DNA from 2 places in the Anaerosinus sp. genome. Region 2 is predicted to be linked to the other one. Evidence: riboswitches for the same ligand, from Rfam matches in the RefSeq annotation. Region 2 holds a riboswitch; the other holds the start of a gene.
The links. Region 2 has a riboswitch for lysine ahead of lysA (diaminopimelate decarboxylase). Riboswitches for the same ligand answer to the same signal wherever they lie in the genome.
Positions count from the first base shown of each region.

Region 1: it holds a riboswitch for lysine, as region 2 does, so the genes downstream of both, dapB (4-hydroxy-tetrahydrodipicolinate reductase) here and lysA (diaminopimelate decarboxylase) in region 2, are expected to answer to the same signal.

Region 1 covers NZ_CBDNNH010000004.1:60,750-65,188, forward strand. Annotated here, with positions in the region: gene dapG (aspartate kinase) at 1-160, opposite strand, end outside; gene ACWZFG_RS03515 (aspartate-semialdehyde dehydrogenase) at 172-1,203, opposite strand; gene dapB (4-hydroxy-tetrahydrodipicolinate reductase) at 1,228-2,022, opposite strand; lysine riboswitch at 2,137-2,309, opposite strand; gene ACWZFG_RS03525 (hypothetical protein) at 2,505-3,101, shown strand; gene ACWZFG_RS03530 (HipA family kinase) at 3,108-3,857, shown strand.
Region 2 covers NZ_CBDNNH010000018.1:40,293-44,731, reverse strand. Annotated here, with positions in the region: gene ACWZFG_RS08440 (ferritin family protein) at 1-471, opposite strand, end outside; gene lysA (diaminopimelate decarboxylase) at 538-1,782, opposite strand; lysine riboswitch at 1,859-2,031, opposite strand; gene ACWZFG_RS08430 (hypothetical protein) at 2,220-2,894, shown strand; gene ACWZFG_RS08425 (lipid-binding SYLF domain-containing protein) at 3,077-3,658, shown strand; gene ACWZFG_RS08420 (SufB/SufD family protein) at 3,787-4,439, opposite strand, start outside.

The sequences.
Region 1 (4,439 bases), on a different contig from region 2:
TATCTGTTGCATAATTTTCTCCACTACGTCCCATCGCCGAAACAACAACTACGGGAAAGAAGCCCTCTAGCTTCAATTTTAGCACTTTTGCCAATACAAAACTTCGGCTTTCTTCAGTTGCAACTGAAGTTCCTCCAAATTTTTGCACAACAATACGCATACCTACACACCTCAAAACATGTTATGTTTGATCATATATTCCGCAATTTGCAAAGCATTTAATGCCGCACCTTTACGAATTTGATCACCAACTACCCATAAGTTTAAACCATTTTTTATTGAATAATCTTTTCTTATACGTCCGATGAAAACTTCGTCTTGATTTGATGTATAAAGAGGCATAGGATACTCCATTTCATCTGGATTGTCTTTCACAATCACGCCTTCAAAATTTGATAAAGCTGACTTAACTTCATCTATACTAAGATCATCTTCCAATTCTAAATTAATAGATTCTGCGTGACTACGATATACTGGAACCCTAATTGTAGTAGCAGTAATTCCCATTCCATAATCATCTAAAATCTTGTGTGTTTCATCAATCATTTTCATTTCTTCTTTAGTATATCCATTATCTTTAAAGACATCAATTTGGGGAATTAAATTAAATGCGATCTGATAATGTTTCGCTAAACTTGCTCCAGGTAGAATTTTTGCCTCAACAGGACGATTTTCAGCAATAGCCTTGACTTGTTGTTCTAATTCATCAATTGCTTCTTTGCCACCACCAGACACAGCCTGATAAGTCGATACAACAACTCTTTTAATCTTCACTTTATCATAAATCGGTTTTAATGCCATTGTCATAATAATCGTCGAACAATTTGGATTCGCGATAATTCCTTTATGATTCTTTATCGCTTCTGGATTTACTTCTGGCACTACTAATGGTACTTCAGGATCCATTCGAAATGCGCTTGAATTATCAATAACTACAGCACCACTTTTCACAGCAGCTGAAGCGAAAACAGTGCTTGCTGAGCCACCTGCAAATAAAGCAATTTGTACATCCTTAAATGATTCATTTGTTGCTTCTTCTACTACATAATCTTTGCCCATAAACTTTATTACTTTTCCTGCTGAACGCTTTGAGGCTAACAATTTTAAATTGGCAAAAGGGAAATTACGTTCTTCAATTAAACTTAAAAATTCTTGCCCAACTGCACCAGTAGCACCTAAAATAGCAACATTATATTTTTTCATTTATTCTGCACTCCTAACAATCAATTAATTTAATATATTTTCTAGTCCACATACTAGTGTATCTAAACTGACAACTTTTTTGCAAGCAATGACAACACCTGGCATAAATGAATCTCGATTAATAGAGTCATGTCTAATCGTTAGAGTTTGACCTAATCCCCCGAAAATCACTTCTTGATGCGCTACATATCCAGGTAAACGAACACTGTGAATATGTATTCCATCAAAATCAGATCCACGTGCACCTTTTATTTTTTCTACTTCATCCGGATGCCCTTGTGTTCTCATGCCACGAACTTCACTAATAAGTTCAGCAGTACGTAGCGCAGTGCCTGATGGTGCATCTAATTTTTGATCATGATGCAATTCTATAATTTCAACATCCGGCATGTATTTTGCGACTTCCTGTGATAACTTCATCATCAAAACAGCCCCAATTGCAAAGTTTGGTGCTATGAATGCCCCCACATTATTTTCTTTACACAGTTGCTCTATTTCTTTTTTATTTTCATCTGTCAATCCAGTAGTCCCAACGACCGGATAAACTCTATTTTTAAGTATAATTCTAATATTATTCATTACTACATTAGGATTCGTAAAATCAACAACGACATCTGCGCTGGTTTCAGTCAGCACCTCTTGCAAGTCTTTTTTTACATTAATTCCAATTTTATCAATTCCAATCAATGAACCAATATCATCACCTTTGGACATGACATCTACTGCACCTACAAGCATAAGATCACTATCATTATGTACTGCATTTAAAACAGCACGACCCATTTTCCCATATGCACCACAAACTACTACTTTTATCAACCTTATCCCTCCTAAAACTAATAATAAAAGTCAACTATATACAAAAAAAACTGATAAGACCATTCTCACCAGCTTTCTATATAAGGCAGCTCCTAGGGTTCAAGACCCTATTCTAGATGAGATAGCTCTCCACCAATATCCGGTGACAATCTAACATTTTTTCAATGTTAAACCAGAATCAACATTTTGGGAAATATTGAAACTTCGGCGACAAATCCTTTCAATCCATATCATCAAACCCCTTCTCCATGGAAATACTCTTATTTAATCGCACCTCTACTCCATCCTATGCAGGACTTCTATTTAATTTATGTACATTTTATACTAATTGTTCCAATAGTGTCAACCTAAAGTTATAAAACGATTAAATTAATTATACAAATATTCACGTTGAAAAAACATTTTTATATCATGCACATCATTTCTTGTTATTGCATATTGTACAGTAAAATCATGCTAAATCTATTTGGGAGGGTTTTATTATGAGTTTTTACTGTAGAATAAAAAACGAAGAATTAATTTGCGACCTAAAAAGGGAAGTAAACAGTGATATATTGTTATTAGGTGCTGATGGCTTTACTTATTTCGGTCGTTTACAAGCAATAGAAGATTGTCGTATGGCTGTTTTAACTCCAGCAATTACATCTGTAACTTCTGATGTAGAAATTATTACTCCAGGCGGGTGTTTAGTTACTGTCAATTTTGCTAGAATAGACTTATGGAGTATTATTGCTAAAGGTAGTGGTATTGTATGCGATCCTGTTTATAGTACTTTATCTTGTGATGATGACACACCAATTATAAGAGAAGGTCAAGACCGTGAATATGATTGTTTAGTTAGAAGTTTAAAACGCTTAATCGGAAACAATGTGGCTATTACTACCACAGGTGGATTTTTATTTGAAGGCGTACCTAGTGAAGTTTGTAGAGATCTAGCAATTCTTACTGTTGATGAAATTTTCATTCCTGGCTGTAATAAATTTATATCTGATAGAAATATTCGCTCCGTAGTGGTAAATTTAGAAGCGATTACCTCCGTTTCTGGTGGAGATACAAAATGTCATTGCTGTTGTAGATAAACGACTATGTTAAGAGGGAAAAAAGTTCTTGGTAATGTAGGCGTTGGCGTTACCTGCCCATTCTTTTGTGAGGCCAATGATGGGAATATATATATTGTAAAAACCAATAAGAAAAACATACCAGCACAAATACTAATTAGTGAATTTTTAGGAAAATTTATTGGAGAAAGATTAGAATTAATTTTTCCCCATAGCGATTTAATTGATATAAGCCAATTAAAAATGAATGAATCTTTTTTTTCTTTACAATTCGCTTCCCAATATATTCCTTATATAGAATATCTTAATCACGATCATTTAAAAAAGGCTATAAATATTAAGGAAATGGCTGGAGTAATACTATTTGATCATATCTTTCACAATCCAGACAGAATAATAAATAGAAAAAATCTTTTATTTTCGCATTTAGGTCATCGCATTTATGCAATTGATAATTCTCATCTATTTAAATGTAGCCATTGGAATAACGAAGTTTTAAAAAAACTTACCAAGCAAGTATCTGTATATCAAAATCATTTATACGGGGTACTATTAAGAAACTTCTTAACAAAAGAAGATTTTTATCCATATATAAACCGCATAAAAACGATTAGCAAAAATGAAATTTTATCTATTATCTCACAAATTCCAGATGAATGGGAAAAAGGGAACTTTGATTTAAACTATTTAATAGATTTTATTATAACAAGATTTGATAATATCGAAAAAATAGCAGAAGCTATTTTGCCAAAAACTAAAGAGGAACAACTTATATAAAATAAAAAGCTCTAGACAGCAATACTCATTTGTACTACTGTCTAGAGCTTTCCATCATTATGAAAACTCCCGTCCATCGTCCTCCGCCGGACTTCGGGACAAAATGTCCTGAACTTGTGGCCATACCCCCGGAAAAATAGCAGGACAGCGGGCGACCGTCAAAGTGCTTGTCCGTTGTTCACTCTATTTTGGGGTGTTTCTTCTCTCAAAATTGAAATGGGTGGGAAAGCCGTTTTAGAGCTTTCCCGCCTTGATTGCCCATCAGCAAAGACGTGGGGATTGTCAACGGCGGCACATAAAATGCGTCGTTCATCTTGACCGTTGCCTAGATCGACTGGCTTTGCTATCTTACTGGCTGTTCAAAGTAGTGCTTAGAATGTGATAAAACCGCTCCTTATCAACTGTTCGTGTTGCCGCTTTCAGAAGAAACATCAGTAACTTCCAATGGGCTTGTCCCGTGTATCGCCACACAGGAGCAAACGCAATTTTAGAAGCCAAAGGGTCTGCCCATGAGTTCCAGTTATAGTAAGGCTCCGGCAGTGGTTCATTTCCAAAGTCCCCGTCATCACAGCAGTCCGGCAG
Region 2 (4,439 bases):
ATGAACTTTTTCATCATTGCCATTATTACAAAAGAGTATTTTTACATCTTTATGCTGGGCGGCGCAATAACTTTCTTGATAATTATTTGCATCACATAATTCATCTACAATTGCTCTTGTTAATAAGTCTATCGCTTCTAAATTGGAACAACTTTTACTTTTACGAAAACTGTCTATAGATGGAAGTGTAATACAAACATCATTAAAAGCACAACATTGTACGGGATCATACTTTGCTAAAAGTGTCATTATATTGCGAAAATGAACCATTTCATCTTCGGCAATTTCAGTGAATAATTTACATAATGAACCACTTGTTTTTTCAGCAGCACAAAGATAAAAATAAATTCCTTTACGTTCGCTGATTGCCATTCTTCTTAGTAACAATAAATCTGGGTCAGTCGGGCACATGCAGTTTTGATCAGGCGTTGACGAAAAAAATTTTGGCGGCATAGGATTCCTGTCGTCCATAAGAAAAAGCCCCCCTTATTCCATTTTTATATAATCTATGAATAAGAGAGGCAAAATGTGCTAATTTTAAAATTTTAATGTGGCAAAATAATCTTCTATTGTTTCGCCGCGGCGAATCATTTCTACGTCGCCATTAGGTTTTAACAATAATTCAGCAGAACGTAATTTACCATTATAATTAAAGCCCATTGCATGGCCATGCGCACCAGCATCGTGAATGACGATAATATCACCGATATCGATTTTTGGTAAAGCGCGGTCGATTGCAAATTTATCATTGTTTTCACAGAGTGAACCAGTGATATCATACACATGGTCACAAGGTTCATTTTCCTTACCGATTATCGTAATGTGGTGATATGCTCCGTAAAGTGCAGGACGCATTAAGTTTGCCATACAGCTGTCTAGTCCAATGTAATTTTTATATGTGTTCTTGCGATGAAGTGCAGTGGAAACAAGATAGCCATAAGGTCCAGTAATAGAACGACCTAACTCCATTGCAATTGTAAGTGGCGCAATATTGTTTTTTATAACGATTCTTTCATAAGCTTTTCTAATTCCTTCACCTACATATTCTAAATCAACAGCTGTTTCTTCAGGGCGATAAGGGATGCCAACGCCGCCGCCAAGGTTAACAAATTCTAATCGAATACCAAGTTTTTTATTGATTTCAACAGCAAGATTAAACATTAATTCCGCTGTTGCGATAAATGAATCAGGATCTAATTCATTGGAGATTACCATGGTATGAAGTCCAAAGCGTTTTACACCTTTTTCTTTAGCGATACGATATGCTTCAAAGAGTTGCTCTTTTGTCAGACCGTATTTTGCTTCTTCAGGTTTTCCGATAATTGTATTGCTATGTGCAAGCGATGGACCTGGGTTGTAACGGAAAGAAAGAATCTCTGGGAAGCTGGCGTGTTTTTCAAGATAATCAATGTGTGTAATATCATCTAGATTGATAACGGCACCTAATTCTCGCGCTTTTTGAAATTCTTCTGCTGGCGTATCGTTTGATGTAAGCATGATATTTTCGCCTTTGATTCCGGCCATTTCAGATAATAATAATTCAGCTAAAGAACTGCAATCGGCACCTGCGCCTTCTTCGCTTAGAATTTTAAGTAAAGTAGGGTTTGGAGCAGCTTTTACTGCGAAATATTCTTTAAATGCTGGGGCCCAGCTAAAAGCTTTAAACAAACGGCGCATATTATTGCGGATTGCCTGTTCGTCGTAAATATGAAACGGAGTTGGGTACTTTGCAATAATCTCTTGCAATTTATCTTTGCTGATTGGAAATGTTTTTTCTGCCATAGATATTACCTCCAAAATTTGTATTTGCATATAAAAAGCGATTTGGAGTCAGCCTCGCAAATCGCTTCAAAAAAGCATGCAAGATAGCTCTCCATACGAATTACGTATGACAGTCTTGTGCATATTCAACCCAAGACCAACAAATTATCTTTGCCATGACAATTTATTTCGGCGATGGTTCCTTTCGTTATTCCTCAAAGCTGGCAGCTCAGAATAATTACTATTAAGCATCGCACCTCTATCACTTATTCTATTTATTTTGCATCATTATATCAATTTTTATAGGTATGTGTCAATTGAAAATAACTATCATTATAAAATGGTTTTGTAACATTGTAAATTTTATAAACCGATAAAAATTTTCCCACATATTATAAGTATAGGCTTTCTTTTTTAGGAAATAGTAAGAAAAATAAGTTTTATAAGGGGAATAAATAATGAAGATTTACGAAGATATTATAAATAAAGCGAGTAAAAAAAATAAAAGTAAAAAGACTTTTAATGTGATTAGTACAGTACAAGAGTTTTGGCAGAGCTTACAAGAAAGTTTTGCGAATGCTAAAATCATTGAAGCGACCGAAATGATGTCGTGCTTTACGAAAACAGACAATTTTCATTGTAATTATCAAAGAAATTTATCATATGAGAATCTTATGCCGCTCAGCCATGATATGTGGGTTGAATTTAGTGATGAGGAATCTGGGACTAATCTAGGTGTTTTACTCACCTATCATGAAATAGAAGAAGATGACAGCTTGTTTAGAGATGCTATGGAATATGGTATTCAGAGTCCATTTAAGTGGTGTTGCAAAAGTTATAGCTTTATTAAGCAGCCACTTAGTAAAACCGTTCCGCTCAACTGGTCTTTAATGGAATATATTAGAGAAGACGGTTCATCAGCAGGGAGTTTGTTAAAGCCAATTCAACTCCCAGATAGCGTTGTAAAAAACGTAGAGATAGAAATGGAGAATATGCAGCTATTAAATCATGGAATTGCATCGCTAATTAGTGATTTGGCATTATATTTAGTAGAGTCAGTACATCAGGAGAAAGCAATATTAAAAGAACATAAAGAAGAAAAAAATGATTACTATATCGCTTTACCTGTATAATTAGCATAAACATCAAAACGCCTCTTTTTCATAGCATATGCCATGAAAAAGAGGCGTTTTCTTATAAAGATAGTTAAGCCGTCGGATAAAAGGAAGGGTAAATAGACAAAAATTTACTGCTAGGCAACTTTATTTTTGTGTGCTATAGTTAATTTAGTACAAGATATAGAGGAGGGATAGTATTGGCTCAATCTAAATTTTTGCGGCTCGTTTGTATGCTGGTGCTTTGCGCTTTTGTTACGTCAATTTCAGTTGTGCAGGCTGCCAGTGTAGAAGATAAACGGCAAAAAGTTCGTAATATGTCTGATGCAACTTTAGAAAAGCTTTATGAAGTTCACCCAAGTGCAAGGAGAGCTATTCAAAATGCAGCGGGCTATGCTGTATTTAAAAATACAGGGGTAAAGATTTTTGTCTTAGGTAGTGGAATGGGAAAAGGTATTGCAGTGAATCAAGTTACCGGTGAAGAAACCTTTATGAAAATGGCGGAAGCACAGGTTGGACTTGGTTTAGGGGTAAAAGAATTTAATGTAATTTTTGTTTTTGCAACAGAGGACGCACTAAACAAATTTATCAATACAGGCTGGGAGTTTGGCGGACAGGCAACTGCTGCGATAACAGATGGTGTTTCTGGTGACTCTATGCAAGGCGCTGTTACTGTATCTAGGGATACTTGGATGTATCAAATGACGGAAAAAGGATTGGCGCTTGAATTAACAGGTAAAGGAACTCGCTATTATAAAGATAGTGAGTTAAACAAAAAGTAAAAATAAAAATGCTGCCGGATTAGTGATTTTCACTCACGGCAGCATTTCTGCTTTTACGGACTTCATTTATCCGATGATTTCTAAGATTCAGATGGAGTTAAAACTCCATCTGAATTTTAAAAATCTGTTTATTTTAAGAATCCTTCGATGATTTTGGCTTCGCCTTCAGCCTCTGAGAGTCCCAATGTCATCAATTTTGTTAATTGTTCACCAGCGATTTTACCAATCGCTGCTTCATGAATTAAAGCTGCATCTACATGATTGGCTGTAAGTTCTGGAATCGCACTTACTACACCATTGTCCATAATAATTGCATCACATTCCGTATGCCCGCTGCAGTCAGCATTTCCATTAATTGTCGAACGAAAGATTTGTTTTGAAGAATCTCTGGCAACGGAACGGGAAATTACATCTGCACCAGACTTATTGCCGTTTAAATCCACTTTAAAAATTGTTTCTGCAGTTTGGTTACCGTGGGTCATGATTTTTTCGCGAATAATAAGCTTGGCATTTGCAGCTAATGTTCCTTCGGTGACTCTTTTACTAGAATCAACGCCTTTGATTTGTAGGGTATCCATTTCCATATAACTATTTTCTCCTAACTCCATATAGGTTTCAGGATTAATTATCCGTTCACCCGTACCTTCGCCAGTGCCAATATGTTTTTCTAAATAAAGTACTCGGGAATTTTTTCTCAGAAAGAAACGATGGATGCCGTTATGTTGTGAATTACCGGTACCATCCGTATGAACGCCGCAACCTGCAACAATGGTTATATCAG